2 regions of the Telluria sp. RT2P19 genome follow, and region 2 is predicted to be linked to the other one. Evidence: riboswitches for the same ligand, from Rfam matches in the RefSeq annotation. Region 2 holds a riboswitch; the other holds the start of a gene.
What was found. A riboswitch is a leader RNA that binds a small molecule or an ion and turns the genes downstream of it on or off. The one in region 2 is predicted to bind thiamine pyrophosphate.
Positions count from the first base shown of each region.

Region 1: linked by a shared signal. The riboswitch ahead of AC56KW_RS18145 (TonB-dependent receptor) and the one ahead of thiC (phosphomethylpyrimidine synthase ThiC) in region 2 are both predicted to bind thiamine pyrophosphate.

Region 1 is NZ_JCASIL010000015.1:41,679-50,720, reverse strand. It holds gene AC56KW_RS18175 (LysR family transcriptional regulator) at 1-45, opposite strand, end outside; gene AC56KW_RS18170 (MFS transporter) at 170-1,375, shown strand; gene dkgB (2,5-didehydrogluconate reductase DkgB) at 1,398-2,198, shown strand; gene AC56KW_RS18160 (glutathione S-transferase) at 2,201-2,914, opposite strand; gene AC56KW_RS18155 (hypothetical protein) at 2,981-3,205, shown strand; gene AC56KW_RS18150 (DUF535 family protein) at 3,748-4,641, shown strand; TPP riboswitch at 4,704-4,801, shown strand; gene AC56KW_RS18145 (TonB-dependent receptor) at 4,883-7,024, shown strand; gene AC56KW_RS18140 (AAA family ATPase) at 7,549-8,067, opposite strand; gene pnuC (nicotinamide riboside transporter PnuC) at 8,064-8,666, opposite strand; gene AC56KW_RS18130 (S46 family peptidase) at 8,759-9,042, opposite strand, start outside.
Region 2 is NZ_JCASIL010000004.1:268,130-277,171, forward strand. It holds gene thiE (thiamine phosphate synthase) at 1-117, opposite strand, end outside; gene thiD (bifunctional hydroxymethylpyrimidine kinase/phosphomethylpyrimidine kinase) at 129-875, opposite strand; gene AC56KW_RS07515 (thiazole synthase) at 872-1,690, opposite strand; gene thiS (sulfur carrier protein ThiS) at 1,704-1,907, opposite strand; gene thiC (phosphomethylpyrimidine synthase ThiC) at 1,908-3,833, opposite strand; TPP riboswitch at 3,908-4,013, opposite strand; gene AC56KW_RS07530 (hypothetical protein) at 4,095-4,502, opposite strand; gene AC56KW_RS07535 (hypothetical protein) at 4,499-6,637, opposite strand; gene AC56KW_RS07540 (valine--tRNA ligase) at 6,945-9,042, shown strand, end outside.

The sequences.
Region 1 (9,042 bases), on a different contig from region 2:
ATCTATGACTGCGACAAATACAATCAAGCCGTCCACATCGATCATTGATGACCCCAGATCAAAGATCCATTGTATAGCGGCGTATTTTTCCTTGCAGCCAAGCACGGCACACTGCATGCCTGCGTCATTCTTGCCCTTCAACGGTATCAGCTACACCAAGGAGTATCGTATGCCACTCGCACTCTGGGCGCTCACATTGAGCGCCTTTGCCATCGGGACGACCGAATTCGTGATCGTCGGCCTGATCCCCACCATCGCCGCCAGCCTCGACGTGTCGGTGCCCTCGGCCGGCCTCCTGGTCAGCCTGTACGCGCTGGGCGTCGCCATCGGCGCGCCGGTGCTGACCGCACTCACCGGCCGCGTGCCGCGCAAGCAGCTGCTGCTCGGCCTCATGGTGCTGTTCACGATCGGCAACCTGGTGGCCTGGATGGCGCCCAACTACCCGGCCCTGGTGGCCGCGCGCGTGCTCACGGGCCTCGCGCACGGCGTATTCTTCTCAATCGGTTCGACCATCGCCACCAGCCTGGTGCCGAAAGAAAAAGCCGCCAGCGCCATCGCGCTGATGTTCACCGGCCTCACGGTCGCCCTGGTCACCGGCGTGCCGCTCGGGACCTTCATCGGCCAGCACTTCGGCTGGCAGGCGACCTTCCTGGCCGTCTCGCTGCTGGGCGTGATCGCCTTGATCGGCAGCGCCATCCTGGTGCCGTCGAATATCGCCGGCAGCAAGCCTGCGCGCCTGCCGGCCCAGCTCGCGGTGCTCAGGAAACCACGCCTGCTGCTGGTCTACGCCATGACCACGCTGGGCTACGGCGGCACCTTCATCGCCTTCACCTACCTGGCGCCGATCCTGCAGGAAGTGTCGGGCTTCGCCGCCTCGACCGTCAGCCTGGTGATGCTGGTGTACGGCGTCTCGGTCGCGGCCGGGAATATCTGGGGCGGCAAGCTGGCCGACCGCCAGGGTCCGGTGCGCGCGCTGCAGATCGTGTTCGCCCTGCTGGCCGTGGTGCTGCTGGTGCTGACCTTCACCGCGCCGAGCAAACCGCTGGTGCTGCTCACCGTGCTGGCCTGGGGCGCGGTCGCATTCGGCAACGTGCCCGGCCTGCAAGTGTACGTCGTGCAGCGCGCCGAACGCGATGCACCGCAGGCGGTGGACGTGGCCTCGGGCCTGAACATCGCCGCCTTCAATGTCGGCATCGCGCTTGGCGCCTGGGGCGGCGGCCTGATCGTCGCCAGGCTGGGCCTGATGGCCACGCCGTGGATCGGCGCCCTGATCGTCGTCGCCGCCCTGCTGCTCACGACCCTCGCCGGCTGGCTCGATCGGCGCGAAGGCGTGCCGGCCAAGGCAGCCGTGCGCGGCGCCGTCGTCACCCATTGACAAGTCGACAGGATACATGATGATGAACATGCCACAACTTGGCCTCGGCACCTTCCGCCTGCAAGGACAGGCAGCCATCGATTCGGTCGCTACCGGCCTCGAACTGGGCTACCGCCATATCGACACCGCCCAGATCTACGGCAATGAAGCCGAAGTCGGCCAGGCGCTGGCCGCGTCAGCCGTGCCGCGCGGCGAGGTCTACCTGACCACCAAGATCTGGACCGAGCACCTGGCCGCCGACAGGCTGGCGGCGAGCCTGAAGGACAGCCTGCACAAGCTGCGCCTCGAGCAGGTCGACCTGACCCTGATCCATTGGCCGTCTCCTGGCGGCGCCGTACCGGTGGCCGAATCGATGCAGGCCCTGCTGGCCGCGCGCGCGGCCGGCCTGACCGGCGCGATCGGCATCTCGAACTTCCCGGTGGCGCTGATGCGCGAAGCGGTGAGCGCCGTCGGGGCGCCGAACATCGCCACCAACCAGGTCGAGCTGCATCCCTACCTGCAAAACCGCAGCGTGGCCGCCTTCGCCCGCGCAGCCGGCATCCACGTCACCGCCTACATGCCGCTGGCCTATGGCAAGGTGATGCGCGACCCGTTGATCGGCGAGATCGCGCGCCGCCATGGCGCGACGCCGGCCCAGGTGACGCTGGCCTGGCTGCTGGCCAAGGGCTACGCCGTGATCCCGTCATCGACCAGGCGCGAGAACCTGGCCGGCAACCTGGCCGCGCACAAGCTCGTGTTAGGCGTCGACGACAGCGCCGCCATCGACGCGCTCGACGATGGCGCCCGCCTGGTCAACCCTGACTTCGCGCCGCACTGGGACTGAGCCTACTGGTCCAGTTCCGGATAGCGGCGGAAGATGCCTTCTTCATTGAACGGAATCCGCCGCTCCGACGCAAGATACGCGGCGATATTCGGCCGCGCGGCTACCCGGTCGCGCAGCCCGGTGAGCACGGGATACTCTTGCTCGATCGTCTTCATCGCATTCGGGAAGGCGTAGCGCAAGCCCTCGATAACCTGGAACAGCGACAGGTCGGCGTAGGTCACCTTGTCGCCCGTGAGGTAGACGCGCGGCTCGGGATTGGACAGCAGGCGCGCGAAATAGCCCATGAACTTGGGGACGCGCGACTCGATGAAGTCGGCCGAACGGCGCAGCGCCTCGGGCTTCTGGTCTTCGTAGTACAGGCTTGATGCGATCGGGTGATGGGTGTCATGGGCCTCGGTCACCAGGTCGGCGATGGTCAGCTGCAGCTGGTGCACCCACAGGCGGCCCGGGTCGGTGCGCGGCGCCAGGCCGTGCTGTTCGCCGAGGTACAGCAGGATATTGGCCACCTGGCCGATCACCAACTCGCCGGATTTCAGGAACGGCGGCGCGAACGCCGGGTACTCCTCGACCTCGAGCGCCGCCATCAACAGGTCGACGCCCCCTTCGCGGCGCGCCACGTCGACGTAGTCGGCGCCCGCCTCTTCGAGCGCCAGGCGGACGAATTCTCCGCGTCCCTGGATGCTTGGCCAATAGAACAGTTTGTACGGTTCAACCATGATGAATATCTCCCGTGTCCGTGAGCGAGCCATGGTAGCCGTAGCGGCCCGTACGTGCTGCACGGGATGAATCAGTGGCTGCTGCCTGTATGGTCGGTATCGCGCTTCATTCATGCATCCCGGAATTTCGTTGAAGGCTGCGACAGGGAAGTACCAGCCAGTGCCGCCGCCATGCAGCAGGGCATGGCCCCGGAAATTGATGGCACTGCCCGGTACGATGACGGCACGGGCGTGCTCGAAAGCGGGTGGCCTGGTGAAGCGGGTGAACCTGACATCGCCAATGTATGGTGAGGGTTTGGACTTGTGCGCGCTTGCCTGCATCGCGCTTCGTTGACCTCCCCATTGCAGCGCCCATGATGCTTGCATGTCCGGGTGCGCCGCGCTGGCCTGCGTTCTTGCAGGGAAAGTCACATCGACGGTGACAAGACTCACTTGGAAAGAGTTGTCGCTGCTCAGCAATACAGCAGCGGAGCGGGAACAACGGGCCTGGATGCAAGAGCAAGCCCGACTGGCGCGGGCGACTGCCCGATGGCACCCCAGCCCGCGGACGGGCCCGCCGGCGGAATGACGATGATGGGCTTGGCCGGCCGCAAACATGGTAGTCTTGTCATGCATGTCAAAAATAACCATAAGTTAATACGTCCAGAGAGCGCACCATGACTATCCACCCCTGCCCTGGTTCCCAAGCGCTGTTTGCCCTGCGTCCGGGCACGAGTTAGCATTTCGGCACATAATTGCACAGCGGAATTATTATTGCTATTACGCTGACCATGGCCCGCAATCGTCCAGCGGGTAGTTTGCAAGACAAGCCTTTATGCCGAATGGAGCGCTCGATGATCTTCGCTCGATTGACCCAACGCTGGCACGCGCTGCGCTATTGGCGCGAGCACCAGTCCCTGTCCCGCCTCAAGCTCGTGCGCCGCCTCGAGAACGCACCCGACGACGACCTGTTCCGCCATGTGAGCGGCCGCGATTACCTGGCGCGCGGCCTTGGCGTACGCGAACGCATGCGCTGCGTGCTGGCCCATTACCGCTTCGAGGAAGCCACCTTCAACGCGGCCTGGCGCCAGGCCGCGCATCATGGCGGCCTGGTGCTGTGGCAGCACGAGGACGATGGCGGCAGCTTCGTCATGCGGCTCGAGCACGCACCGCGCATCGACCCCGAGGGCGAGCTGACGATCTCGCTGGTCGTCGACGGCACGGTCCTGCACCGCCTGTCCTGGACCTGGGTCGAGGGCGCGGTGGTGGGCGTCGAGCCGCCGATCATTCCTTTCATCTCGCGCAACGCCGGCCTGTGGCGCGACGCCGGCGGCGCCTTCGATGCGTTCGAGCGCGTGTTCCCCAATAATTCGCCGAGCTTCTTCTGCTTCGCCGCCCTCCAGGGCGCGGTGCAGGCGCTGGGCTTCGACCGCGTGGTCGCGGTGCGCGGCAACGCACATGTGGCCTATGAGGCAGAGCAGGACAAGGCGTTCGAGAACGCCTACGACGGCTTCTGGCGCATCCTGGGCGGCGCCGAACTGGATGCGCGCAGCTATCTGGTCCCGCTGCCGTTCTACCTCAAGCCGCTGCAGGACATGCCGTCCAAGCACCGCAAGCGCGCGGCCCAGCGCCGCGAGCACTGGCGCGCGATCGGCGACGCGGCGTGCAGCGTGCTGCTGCGCCATCTGCTGACGCCGGCCGCAGCCCAGCCGGTAGTGGACGAAACGCCATCGACCGCCAGGGCTTGATCCTCGCGCATCAAGCCGTCTTGACAGATTCACCACGGCCACATTGGGCCGTGGTACACTCGCGCATTCGCTAGGGGTCCTGGAACACATTTCCGGGTGAGAGATACCCTTCGTACCTGATCTGGATAATGCCAGCGAAGGAAAGCGCAAAGCAGCACCCCGGTTCGTTTGCCCTTCCCCCACGTTGGCTCCGGCTTTGATAAAAGCTGCGCGCCGTGTGGCGCGCGAACACGAGCAAACCATGACATTCACTTCGAAGCACACCGTCCTCGCCTGCGCCATCGTGCAGGCGTTTTCCCTATCGTCGCAGGCATCCGCGCAACAGGCTGCGCCCCCACCCGTATCATCGGTCGTCGTCACCGGCAGCAAGTGGATCGCCCTCGACCGCGCCAGCGTCGGCGGTTTCTCCGACATGCGGCTGCTCGACTCCCCGGCCTCGATCACCTCGATGAGCCAGGGCCAGATGCAAGACCTGTCGATCCGCAGCGCCACCGACGCCGCCCGCTACGACGCCTCGATCGGCGACGCCTACAATGCGATCGGCTACGCCGAGCAGTTCTCGATCCGCGGCTTCGCGCTCGACAACGCCACCAGCTATCGCAAGGACATGATCGCGATCTCGGGCGACACCCAGATCCCGCTCGAGAACAAGGAACGCATCGAAGTCCTGCGCGGCCTGGCCGGCCTGCAGGCGGGCGTCGCCGCGCCAGGCGGGATGATCAACTTCGTCACCAAGCGCCCGACCAATGCGCCGCTGCGCCAGGCGACGGTCGAAGTGCGCGAGCGCGGCACTGTGTATGGGGCGGTCGACCTGGGCGGGCGCTTCGGGGACCGCCGCTTCGGCTACCGCATCAACGCGGCGGCGGAAGACCTGAAATCGTATGTGCGCGGCGCCGACGGCGAGCGCCAGTTCGCCTCGGCCGCCTTCGACTGGCAGATCACGCCGGACGCCCTGTTCCAGATCGACCTCGACCACCAGCACAAGGCGCAGGTCACGGCGCCGGGCTACCAGCTGATCCGCAATGAAGTCCTGCCGACGGGGATCTCGGCCAAGACCCTGCTCAACGACCAGCCCTGGACCCGTCCGGTCGACACCGACAGCAGCAATCTGGGGCTGCGCTTCGAGTACCGCATCAGCGATGCCTGGAACGCGACCCTCAGCGCCAACAAGCACTGGTTCAAGCGCGACGACTTCACCGCCTTCCCTTACGGCTGCAGCAACGAGGGCGACGGCTTCTATCCGGGTTATTGCTCGAACGGCGACTACGACGTGTACGACTTCCAGAGCACGGGCGAGCGCAAGACGCCGTGGGGGCTGCAGGCGATGCTGCAGGGCCGCGTCAACACCGGCGCGATCGGCCACGCGCTGACCGTCGGCGGCGCATATGCCGAACGCCACGACAGCTTCGGCGAGTACGTCTACGACTACGTCGGCTCCAGCAATATCTTCAACAACGCCATCGTGCCGCCGGTAGCGAGCGAGCGCGTGACGGGCCCGGTCATGGAGCGCCGCAGTACCGAAGAGCGTTCGCTGTTCGTGCAGGACGTGATGACATTGTCGCCGCAATTCTCGCTGCACGCCGGCGTGCGCTACGTGAAGCTCAAGCTCGACGCACTCGAGGAAATCGAGGGCGGCTGGGTGCACACGAAGGATTCGTTCGCGCTGCCGAACGTGGCGCTGGTGTATGCGCCGGCCCAGGACTGGCGCGTGTACGGCTCGATCAGCCACGGCCTGCAGTATGGCGGCATCGCGCCGATGGAAACCACCAACCAGAACACCGCCCTGCCGCCGAGCCGCTCGAAGCAGCTGGAGTTCGGCGTCAAGCGCAATGTGAACGAGCAGCTGGCGCTGTCCGGGGCGCTGTTCGAAATCCGCCAGGGCCTCGAATACACGAACGCCGCCAACACCTTCGTGCGCGCCGGTGAGCAGACCCATCGCGGCGTGGAGCTGTCGGCGATGGGCAAGGCCACGCCGAGCCTGAACTACAGCCTGTCGCTGATGGCGCTCGATACCGACCAGAAGGACACCGGCGACGCTGCGACCGAAGGCAAGCGCGTGACCAATGTGCCGGAGCTGCGCACCACGGCGTGGGTCGAGTATGCGGTGCCGCACGTAGCGGGCCTGAAGCTTGACGCGCAGTGGCAGTATTCGGGCAACAAGGTATTCGATCCGGCCAACCGCGTGAAGGTGCCGGGGTATCACGTGGCCGGCTTCGGCGCGTCCTACCTGCTGCGCGCGGGCGGGCTGAACACGATCATCCGCGCGCGGGTGGACAATGCCTTCGACAAGTTCTACTGGCGCGATGTGACGCAGTCGCTGGGTGGGTATTTGCTGCCGGGGGCGCCGCGCACGTTCAGGTTGTCGGCGCAGATCGATTTCTAAGAGCGTTATCGCCTCGCGGATCACTTCGGCCACCAGCACCAGGTCGCGCCCGACCGGGGCCGGCAATGCACTGGTCGGAGTGTTTTCCTCGGCCAGCGCGGTGAACAGCTGCGACGCCGGCTCGGAAATGCGCGGCACCAGGCCCGACGCGCAGCCGGGGCGTCGCCGAGAAGGTCGCGCCGCGGGCGGCGCGCAAGCTGCTGCAGGATGCGGCGAAGGACCAGGTCGCGATCATCGCCTTCCTCGGCGGCGGCGCGCTGCCCCGGGTCCATGGCGGCAAGGTGGACAAGCTGATGGCGGCCGGGGGCCGCTTCAACGCGCCCGATCCGGACTTCAACCCACGCCAGCGCGCTACGCAGCAACGACGTGGTGCGCCGCACCGGCGCCGCTTCGGTCGAGGTCTTCGGCGACCCGGGCGATCTGGTGGTGAGCTTCTTCGGCGTGCGCGAGCGCGGCAAGCCACAGCCGCAATCGTGGCGCGCTGGCGGTCAGCCTGCCGAAGGCGTCGCTCTTTCGGCCGGCCGTCACGGCCGGCCGAGCAGCCCCTCGACTTCCCGCATCCGCTGCGGCAGGTCGCCCGCCAGGAGCGTGTAGCCGATGCCGCGCACGGCCAGCGTCTCGAGCAACATCCGGTGCACCTGCTGGCGTACCTCCTCCGATTCGCGCTGCAGGCCATCCGGCTCCCACGGCGTATCGGGCGCGGTCACGAAGGTCCATGCATAGTCATGCCCGGCGTCGAGCGCCGCCAGTTGCACATCCACCCTGTCCCAGTACACGCGGCTGTACAGCGCCGTCATCAGCGGCGTGGTATCGCAGAACAGGAAGCGGCGTGCGTCCAGGGCCGCCGCATCCTCGCGCGCGCGCTGGGTCAGCGCGATGCCGTACTGGTCTTGCTCGTGCGGCACGCGTTTCCGGGTATCGACGAACTCGCGCAGGTACTCGGGCACCCACACCGTGCCGTAGCGGCGCGCCAGCGCCTCGGCCAGGGTCGACTTGCCGGACGATTCGGCGCCGAGGAGCGCGACCCGTTGCACGCCGCTCATGGCTGCCTGCGCGCCAGCGCCGTCCAGGTGCGCAGGCCGGCGACCGCCAGCAGCACGAACACGCCGTACAGCACGGCCGTGAGCACCAGGCCCTTGTACAGGTAGAGGCCGACGTACAGGATGTCGACCGCGATCCACACATGCCAGTTCTCGACCTTCTTCTTCGCCAGCAGCAGCTGGCCAACCAGGCTGCCCGCGGTCAGGAAGCCGTCGGCATGCGGCACGTCGGTGTCGGTGAAGTTGTCGAGGAAGGTCGACAGGATCACGAAGCCCAGCAGCCAGGCCGCCAGCGACCAGGCGCGGCCGCCCGCTTCGAGGAAGGTGGGCGCCAGCGGCGTCGCGCTGGCGCCCGCGCTGCCGTGCAGCCACTGGTACCAGCCCCAGATCGAGGCCGCGACGAACACGAACTGCAGCCCCATGTCGCCGTACAGGCGCGCATCGTAGAACACCACCGCATAGGTCGCGGACGAGGCGATCGAGAACAGCCAGGCCCAGTGGACCTGGCGGATATTGAGGATGACCGTGGTGGCCGCCAGCAGGAAGGAGATCAGTTCCAGCGGCGAGGTCGTGAGACCGGCGAGGATGAGGGGTTCGTTCATAGTGTTCACGTAAGAACGTCGTTCCCGCCTGCGCGGGAACGACGTGTGTGGTGCAACTCAGGGGTCCGGCGCACCGACCTGCGAAGTCCCGGTTACTTCTTCGGGTACTTGATCGTCATTTCCTCGAGCAGGTTGTCGGCATGGTCGACTTCCTTCATTACCCACAGCATGTAACGGATGTCGACGTGGATCGCGCGCGTGATGGCGGTGTCGAAGTACCAGTCCTTGGTGATCGATTCATAGGTCGAATCGAAGTTCAGGCCAATCAGTTCACCGTTCCTGTTCATCACCGCCGACCCCGAATTGCCGCCGGTGGTATCGGCGCTCGACAGGAAGTTGACCGGTACCGTGCCCAGCGCCGCATCCTTGAACACGC
Region 2 (9,042 bases):
GGCTTCCTTGTGGCGGTACTGGACCAGCGCGGCGCCGGCGCCGAGGGCGGCGTCGGTGACGGCGATCAGTCGTTCGGTATCGTCCCAGTTCGGGGTGACGAGGTACAAGCCGCGCATACGGACTCCTTTCAGCTGATTGATTGCAGCAGGCGGCGCGGGATGCGCTGCCCCGGCGCCAGCGCATACGACTGCGCCAGCGCGTGGTGGGTATAGGTCTGGGCGGCGTCGAGCGCCGCTTCCATGGCGTCGCCCAGCGCCAGCCGCGCCGCCAGCGCCGCGGCCAGGGTGCAGCCGCTGCCATGGTAGGCGTGCGGCAGGCGCGGCCAATGCCAGGCGCGCGCCTCGCTGCCATCGACCAGCCAGCGGTTGACGACGGTGTCGCCCGCGGCATGGCCGCCGGTGACCAGCATCTGGCGGCTGGCCTCGACGCCGAGCGCCGCGCTTTCGGGCAGGTTGGGCAAGACGATCGTCGCCAGCGCCAGCAGTTCGCCCAGCGCCTTGACGGCATCGCCCTGCCCGAGCGCGTCGCCATGGCCGCTGGCCAGCACCGGGTCGAGCACGACCGGCAGCGTCGGCCGGCGCGCGCGCAGGGCGCGGATGATGTCCGCGATCGCTTGCGCGTTGGCGGCGCTGCCCGGGATGCCGAGCTTGACGGCCCTGACCTCGAACGCCGCCAGCAGCGGCGCGGCCTGGTGCGCGATCCAGGCGGCGTCGACCGGGCTCGCCGCATGGACGCGGTTATTGTCCTGGGCGGTGAGGGTGGTCGCCACCGGCAGCGGGTGCGCGCCCTGGGCCGCGATCGCCAGGATATCGGCCGCCAGGCCCGCGCCGCCGCCGGGGTCGAGCCCGGCGAACACCAGCACGCAGGCCGTCATCCGGTGATCTTCCCTTCGACCGGCGACGAGGGCGAAGCCGCGAAGCGCTTGGGCATGCGGCCGGCCAGGTAGGCGTCGCGGCCGGCCAGCACCGCGTGCTTCATGGCGCGCGCCATGCGCACCGGATCGCCCGCGGCGGCGATCGCGGTGTTCATCAACACCCCGTCGCAGCCCAGCTCCATCGCGATGGCGGCGTCCGACGCGGTGCCGACGCCGGCGTCGACCAGCACCGGCACCGTGGCCTGTTCGATGATCAGCGACAGGTTCCACGGGTTGACGATGCCCATGCCGGAGCCGATCAGCGACGCCAGCGGCATCACGGCCACGCAGCCGATTTCCTGCAGGATGCGGGCCTGGATCGGGTCGTCGCTGCAGTAGACCATGACGTCGAATCCGTCCTTCACCAGCGCTTTTGCCGCCACCAGGGTCTCGGGCATGTGCGGGAACAGGGTCTGCTGGTCGCCCAGCACCTCGAGCTTGACCAGCTTGTGGCCACCCAGCAGCTCGCGCGCCATCTGCAGCGTGTAGATCGCGTCCTTCGCGTTGTAGCAGCCGGCCGTATTCGGCAGGATGGTGAATTCGCTCGGGGGCAGCACGTCCAGCAGGCTCGGTGCGTTCGGATCCTGCCCGATGTTCACGCGGCGGATCGCCACCGTGATGATCTCGGCGCCCGCGGCCAGGGTCGCCTCGCGGGTCTGCTCCAGGTCGCGGTACTTGCCGCTGCCGACCAGCAGGCGCGATCGGTAGGCGCGGCCGGCGATGGTCAGCACGTCGTCGTTCTCCAGCCTGGCGTTCATGTCGTTCAATGCATTCATGTCTTGTCTCCTGTCAGCCGCCACCGATGGCGCGCACGATGTCCACCCGATCCTTTTCCTGCAGGCGCCGGTGCAGCCATTGCTGGCGCGGCACCACTTCGCGGTTGACCGCGAGCGCCATCCCCTGCCCCGTCAAGCCCAGCTGCTCCAGCAGGCCGCACAGGGTCTGGCCCGGCGGCACCCTGCACGGCGCCCCGTTCACTTCGATCGGCGTCATTCATACCTCCCGGTACAGTTGGGCGCCGTTCTTCACGAATTCGATGGCCTTTTCCTGCATGCCATGGGCCAATGCCGAATCTCCCTGCACACCCCTGGCGGCGGCGTATTCGCGCACTTCCTGGGTGATCTTCATCGAGCAGAAATGCGGGCCGCACATCGAGCAGAAGTGGGCGACCTTGGCCGAATCCTTGGGCAGGGTCTCGTCGTGGAATTCGCGCGCCTTGTCGGGATCCAGGCCCAGGTTGAACTGGTCTTCCCAGCGGAACTCGAAGCGCGCTTTCGACAGGGCGTTATCGCGCAGCTGGGCGCCCGGATGGCCTTTGGCGAGGTCGGCGGCGTGCGCGGCGATCTTGTAGGTGATGATCCCGTCCTTGACGTCGTTCTTGTCGGGCAGGCCCAGGTGCTCCTTCGGCGTCACGTAGCACAGCATCGCGGTGCCGTACCAGCCGATATTGGCGGCGCCGATACCCGAGGTGATGTGGTCGTAGCCCGGGGCGATGTCGGTGGTGAGCGGTCCCAGCGTATAGAACGGCGCCTCGTGGCACTGTTCCAGCTGCAAGTCCATGTTTTCCTTGATCAGGTGCAGCGGCACGTGGCCGGGGCCCTCGATGATGGTTTGTACATCGTGCTTCCAGGCGATCTGGGTCAGCTCGCCCAGGGTCTTCAGTTCGGCCAGCTGGGCTTCATCGTTGGCGTCGTAGATCGAGCCGGGACGCAGGCCGTCGCCCAGGCTGAACGAGACGTCATACGCCTTCATGATGTCGCAGATGTCTTCGAAATGCGTATACAGGAATGATTCGCGGTGGTGGGCCAGGCACCACTTGGCCATGATCGAGCCGCCGCGCGAGACAATTCCCGTCAAGCGATTCGCCGTCATCGGCACATAGCGCAGCAGCACGCCGGCGTGGATGGTGAAGTAGTCCACGCCCTGCTCGGCCTGTTCGATCAGCGTGTCGCGGAAGATTTCCCACGTCAGGTCCTCGGCCTTGCCGTTGACTTTTTCCAGCGCCTGGTAGATCGGCACCGTACCGATCGGCACCGGGCTGTTACGGAGGATCCACTCGCGCGTCTCGTGGATATGCTTGCCGGTCGAGAGGTCCATCACCGTGTCGGCGCCCCAGCGGATGGCCCAGGTCATCTTTTCCACTTCCTCGCCGATCGACGAGGTCACGGCCGAATTGCCGATATTGGCGTTGACCTTCACCAGGAAATTGCGGCCGATGATCATCGGCTCGAGCTCCGGGTGGTTGATGTTGGCGGGGATGACGGCGCGGCCGCGCGCGACTTCCGAGCGCACGAATTCGGGCGTGATCTCGGCCGGGATGCTGGCGCCGAAGGATTGGCCCGGATGCTGGCGGCCCAGCAGCGCGGCCACGCGCTGGCCCATCGGGCCCGAGGACTCCAGCGAAGCGATGTATTGCTTGCGCTGCATGTTTTCGCGCAGGGCGATGAATTCCATCTCGGGCGTAATGATCCCCTGGCGCGCATAGTGCATCTGGCTCACGTTGGCGCCGCTGCGGGCGCGGCGCGGCGCGCGCTGCAGGTCGAAGCGCAGCGCGGCAAGCTGCGGATCGTTCAGCCGCGCCTGGCCATAGCGCGAGCTTGGACCATCCAGCTGCTCGGTATCGCCCCGTTCGGCGATCCAGCCCTGGCGCATCGGCGCCAGGCCGCTGCGGATGTCGATGGCCGCGGCCGGCTCGGTATACGGGCCGGAGGTGTCATAGACGAACAGGGGCGGATTGGGCTCGCCGCCGAAACTGTCCGGCGTGGGCGACTGGCTGATCGCACGCATCGGCACGCGGATATCGGGCCGGCTGCCTTCGACATAGACCTTGCGGGAGTTGGGTAGGGGATTGACGGCCGCATTGTCCACCGTGGCGGTGGCGGCGTCGAATATCCGGGATGACTTCAGAGGTGCGTTCATGTGGCTCCCTTGCTTGCGGAGCCAGCAAAGGAGGTGCCGGATACGGCAAGGCGAACACGGATGTGTGCGCACCTGCATCGATTCGGCTGCTTCCCTTCGCTGGCATTATCCAGATCAGGTTCGGAGGGTATTTCTCACCCACGTGCCGTTGTACGACGCGCAGGACCCCTAGCGTTTGCTGCCGTGAAAGCCTGGGCTCCCACAGCATCGGCCGATTATAGCCCAATCGTTTTTGGATGGGCAGAAAATCAATGGGGTTTGTTACATCATCGGCGGCTCCTGTTCCAGCGCATGCAACTGCAGCTCGCCGTTCATGAAGCGCACCTCGACGAACGGCGTGCGCGCCGGTTCGATGGCGCGCACCGCGGGCGGCCCGCCATCGACCGACACTTCGAGCTGCACGCTGTCGGCGCCGGTCTTGATGTCGACCGCATCGGCGCGCGCGATCGTCCAGTCGGTGCTGACGCCGGAGCGCCCGTACACCTGGGCGCCGTCGATCCGTACGCTCACGGTATTGTTCTGGAAGCCTTCGCCCAGCCTCACGCGTAATGTCATGACCTTCCCCTCTTCGAGTGTCGATGCGGGCTTGCCGGACAGGCCGCGCCCTGTGCAAGCCTGTCCGGACCATCCCAGCACCAGCATGACTGCAATCCAGGCCTGGCGCATCATTCGTCGTCAGGCCTCCCGAAGACCCGGGTCGTGATCTGGCTCAGCGTGTCTTGCGCGCCACTGTCGTCTCCGCTCTCCTTCTGGATGCAGGCAAGGCTGTAGCGCACTTCGTCTTGCGAGACCGGATCGAGCACGTGCGTTTCGGTAGCGCCCGAGAGCAAGGCGATGCTTTCCTCCTTGTTCGCGGCGCGCACGGTCACCGGCCTGCCCTGGCCCGCGTTGACGGTCTTGAACATCCGTCCGGCATTGATGCCCTTGACCATGCGTGCATAGGTGGCCATCGGATGCGCGCCGAAGCGGTCGATCACCTCGTCGAAAGCGTTGTTGCCGGAACGCAGGGACGGATTGTCCGAACCCTGCAGGTAGAGCAGCACGCCCTGGTCGTCGCCCAGGAAGAGTTCGGCCAGCGTGTCTTCGTCTGCGGTGACCGGATAGCGCACCCGGATCGTCAGGATATCCGACAACACCTGCGAGCCGTCGAGCGCCGCATAGGCCGCGCGCACCCGGTACTGCCCCGGCTGGTCGAAATAGAAGCCGCCCTTGCCGTAGCCGATATAGGCGCTGTCGCGCGCCGCGTCGTTTACCCCGAGCTTGGTCTCGCGCACGCCCACCAGGTGGTCGATCATTGGCTCGTAGGCGACCAGCTGGCCGCCAGGCTTGCTGATGACGATCCTGACCATGCCGAAATCGGGGTGCAGCCAGGTGTGGGCGCGGCGCCCGAGGGTGGTGGTGGCCTTGAGCTCGAGTTCAAGCACGACCGGTTCGCCCAGCGCGAAGCTGCGCTGGTGGGTCGAGATCGCCAGCACCAGCCCCGACTCGTCCGAGATCGGATCGGCCAGCACCTCGCGCCCCAGCGACGAACCGACGATGAAGTTGTTGCCGCCCATGATGACATCGTTGCGGAAGCCATGGCGCAGGTGGACCAGTTCATCGTCATCGAAGCGGAAGTCGAAACCGCTCCAGAAGCCGGCCGGACCGCCTTTCGGGTAGTTCCACGGATAGTTCATCCACGACAGCGACTCGGGCCGGTCCGGCTTGGGCGGCGACGCCAGCGATTTCTGCCAGGAGTGCAGCAGGTTGAAGCAGTGGCCGAGCTCGTGCACATAGGTGTACAGCTGCAGGCGCAGCTGCTCTGCCGTGGCGCCGCCGATCCCCTTGTGGAATACGGCGCAACCCTGGCGTTGCCGGCCCTGCTGGTCGAACATGATGCCGTACAGTCCATCCCCATAGTCGTGTTGCTGGGCGGCCAACTGCCAGACGCACCACTGCTGCACATCGTTCCAGAGTGTGAAATGGGTCTGCATCGAGGCGTGCAGCTCGGCATTGCTCCAGGTGGCGCCCACACCCGCCGCCGAGATGTCGATGACGTTGTTGCCGGCGGTCGGGACCATGCCGATCCCGGCCTCGCCGAAGGCGCTGGCCACGCTCAGACTGCGCGCGCTGCCGCCCGACGGCAGCGAACCGGTGTTATAACTGGCGAACGCCGGGCCGACGAGGTCGGACACCCGGTCGGTTTCGATCCGCACCGTGCGGAAATGCAGCGACGAGAACGGACAGTGATACAAGGCGCCCGGTGAATTGGTGACGGTAAGAAATTGCAGGGTCGCGGCCGCCTGCGGCTGCAGGAGATTGACGCGCGGGATGGTGACCTGCACCACGGGGGCCCCGGCCGCGAAGGTGAAGCGGCCCTTGCCCTTGACGACGACCTTGGCGCTGGAGACCGTGACCACGGGGCTGTCGACCACAAAGGAGCCGAAGTACGAGGTGGTCTTGCCGACGGTCTGGTAGAAGTCGCCGCTCACCCGTTTCATGGGACGGCTGCGGTCGACGTCGACCCGCAACTCGACCTGGAAGGCGCCCAGCACCCCGGCGTAGCAGCCGCTGACCGCCTTCTTGATCGGCAGCGGGATCGGCGGAAGCGGGAATGTGGGGATGGGGATGGGTGGGGCATGCGGCAGATGCGACACCGGCGGCGGCACTTCGGGCAAGGCGCCGGTCGGGGCGGCGGCATAGGGCTCGCCGAGCCCCAGTTCGCCATTGGTCAGCCCGGAAACCTCTTCGTAGCTCATCTGGCTGTCGTTTTCGAGCAGCGCCTCTTCGCCGGCGTTGTCAATCCCGGTTGGATCTTGTGACATGGTTTTTCTCCTCGATGCAATAGGCATTGCGTGCGGCCAGGCGATCCCGGCCACGTCCTGGTGTGGCAAACTGATCCCCCCGTGAAAAAGCGGAGGTGCTGCTTGGACCATCGGGATGCGGCGCGCGATTCGTCCAGTCCGCCGACATTCGGCGCAATCGGGTTCGCATCTAGAGGCAAATCAAAGGAGCTTCAGGACAGGAGCGGGAACGGTGCGAGGACCGGTTTCGAACGATGCCGCCGGGATAGGCTGGCGATGGAAGGTGACCTATAATGGTTCTTTCGCCAAAAAAATCACTTACCACATCATGGAATTAGCCAAGTCTTTCGAGCCAGCCGATATTGAACAGTTCTGGCGCGCCGAGTGGGAAAAGCGCGGTTACTTCACCGCCACCATGGACGAGGGCAAGCCGTCCTTCAGCATCCAGCTGCCGCCGCCGAACGTGACCGGCACGCTGCACATGGGCCACGCGTTCAACCAGACGATCATGGATGGCCTGAGTCGCTACTACCGCATGCGCGGCTACAACACCGCCTGGGTGCCGGGCACCGACCACGCCGGCATCGCGACCCAGATCGTGGTCGAGCGCCAGCTCGACGCCCAGAAGGTCTCGCGCCACGACCTCGGCCGTGACGCGTTCCTGGAAAAAGTCTGGGAGTGGAAAGAAAAATCGGGCAATACCATCACCGGCCAGATGCGCCGCCTGGGCGCCTCGGCCGACTGGCAGCGCGAATACTTCACGATGGACGAGACCCGCTCGAAGTCGGTGGTCGAAGTCTTCGTGCGCCTGTACGAGCAAGGCCTGATCTACCGCGGCAAGCGCCTGGTCAACTGGGACCCGGTGCTGGGCACGGCTGTTTCCGACCTCGAGGTCGATTCGCAGGAAGAAGACGGCTCGATGTGGTACCTCAAGTATCCACTCGCGGACGGCAGCGGCCACCTGACGGTCGCCACCACCCGTCCCGAGACCATGCTGGGCGACGTCGCCGTTGCGGTCGACCCGACCGACGAGCGTTATACGCATCTGCACGGCAAGCTGATCAAGCTGCCGCTGTCGGATCGCGAGATCCCGATCATCGCCGACAGCTACGTCGACAAGGAATTCGGCACCGGCTGCGTCAAGATCACGCCGGCCCACGATTTCAACGACTACGCCGTCGGCCAGCGCGCCGGCCTCGAGCCGATCAACATCTTCACGCTGGACGCGAAGATCAACGAGAACGCGCCGGAGCAATATCGCGGCCTCGACCGCTTCGCCGCACGCAAGCAGATCGTCGCCGACCTGGAAGCACTGGGCCTGATGGAGCAGATCAAGCCGCACAAGCTGATGGTGCCGCGCGGCGACCGCACGAATGTCGTGATCGAGCCGATGCTGACCGACCAGTGGTTCGTCGCCATGACCAAGCCGGCGCCGGAAGGCACTTTCAATCCGGGCAAGTCGATCACCGACGTGGCGCTGGAAAAAGTCGCCAGCGGCGAGATCAAGTTCGTGCCCGAGAACTGGAGCACCACCTACAACCAGTGGCTCGGCAACATCCAGGACTGGTGCATCTCGCGCCAGCTGTGGTGGGGCCACCGGATCCCGGCCTGGTTCGCCGAGGATGGTTCCATCATCGTTGCGCGTGATGAACAGGAAGCCCAGGCCAAGGCCGCGGCGCAAGGCATCGCCGGCGCGCTGCGTCGTGATGACGACGTGCTCGATACCTGGTTCTCGTCGGCGCTGGTGCCCTTCTCGACCATGGGCTGGCCCGAAGAAACCCCCGACATGAAGATGTTCCTGCCGTCGTCGGTGCTGGTTACCGGCTTCGACATCATCTTCTTCTGGGTGGCGCGCATGGTCATGATGACCGCCCACTTCACCGGCAAGGTGCCGTTCGAAACGGTGTACGTGCACGGCCTGGTGCGCGATTCGCAGGGCCAGAAGATGTCGAAGTCGAAGGGCAATACGCTCGACCCGATCGACCTGATCGACGGCATCGACGTCGAGACCCTGGTGGCCAAGCGCACCAGTGGCCTGATGGACCCGCGCGCTCTCGACAAGATCGCCAAGGCCACCCGCAAGGAATTCCCGGACGGGATCGCCGCTTTCGGCACCGACGCCGTGCGCTTCACCATGGCGAGCTATGCCTCGCTGGGCCGCAACATCAACTTCGACCTGGGCCGCGCCGAAGGCTACCGCAACTTCTGCAACAAGCTGTGGAACGCGACCCGCTTCGTCATGATGAACACCGAGGGCAAGGATTGCGGTGCGCCGGCCGCAGAAGATCTGTCGCCGGCCGACCGTTGGATCATCTCGCTGATGAACCGCGTCGAACTCGATGTCGCGAAAGGCTTCGCCGACTACCGCTTCGACAATATCGCCAGCAGCATCTACAAGTTCGTGTGGGACGAGTACTGCGACTGGT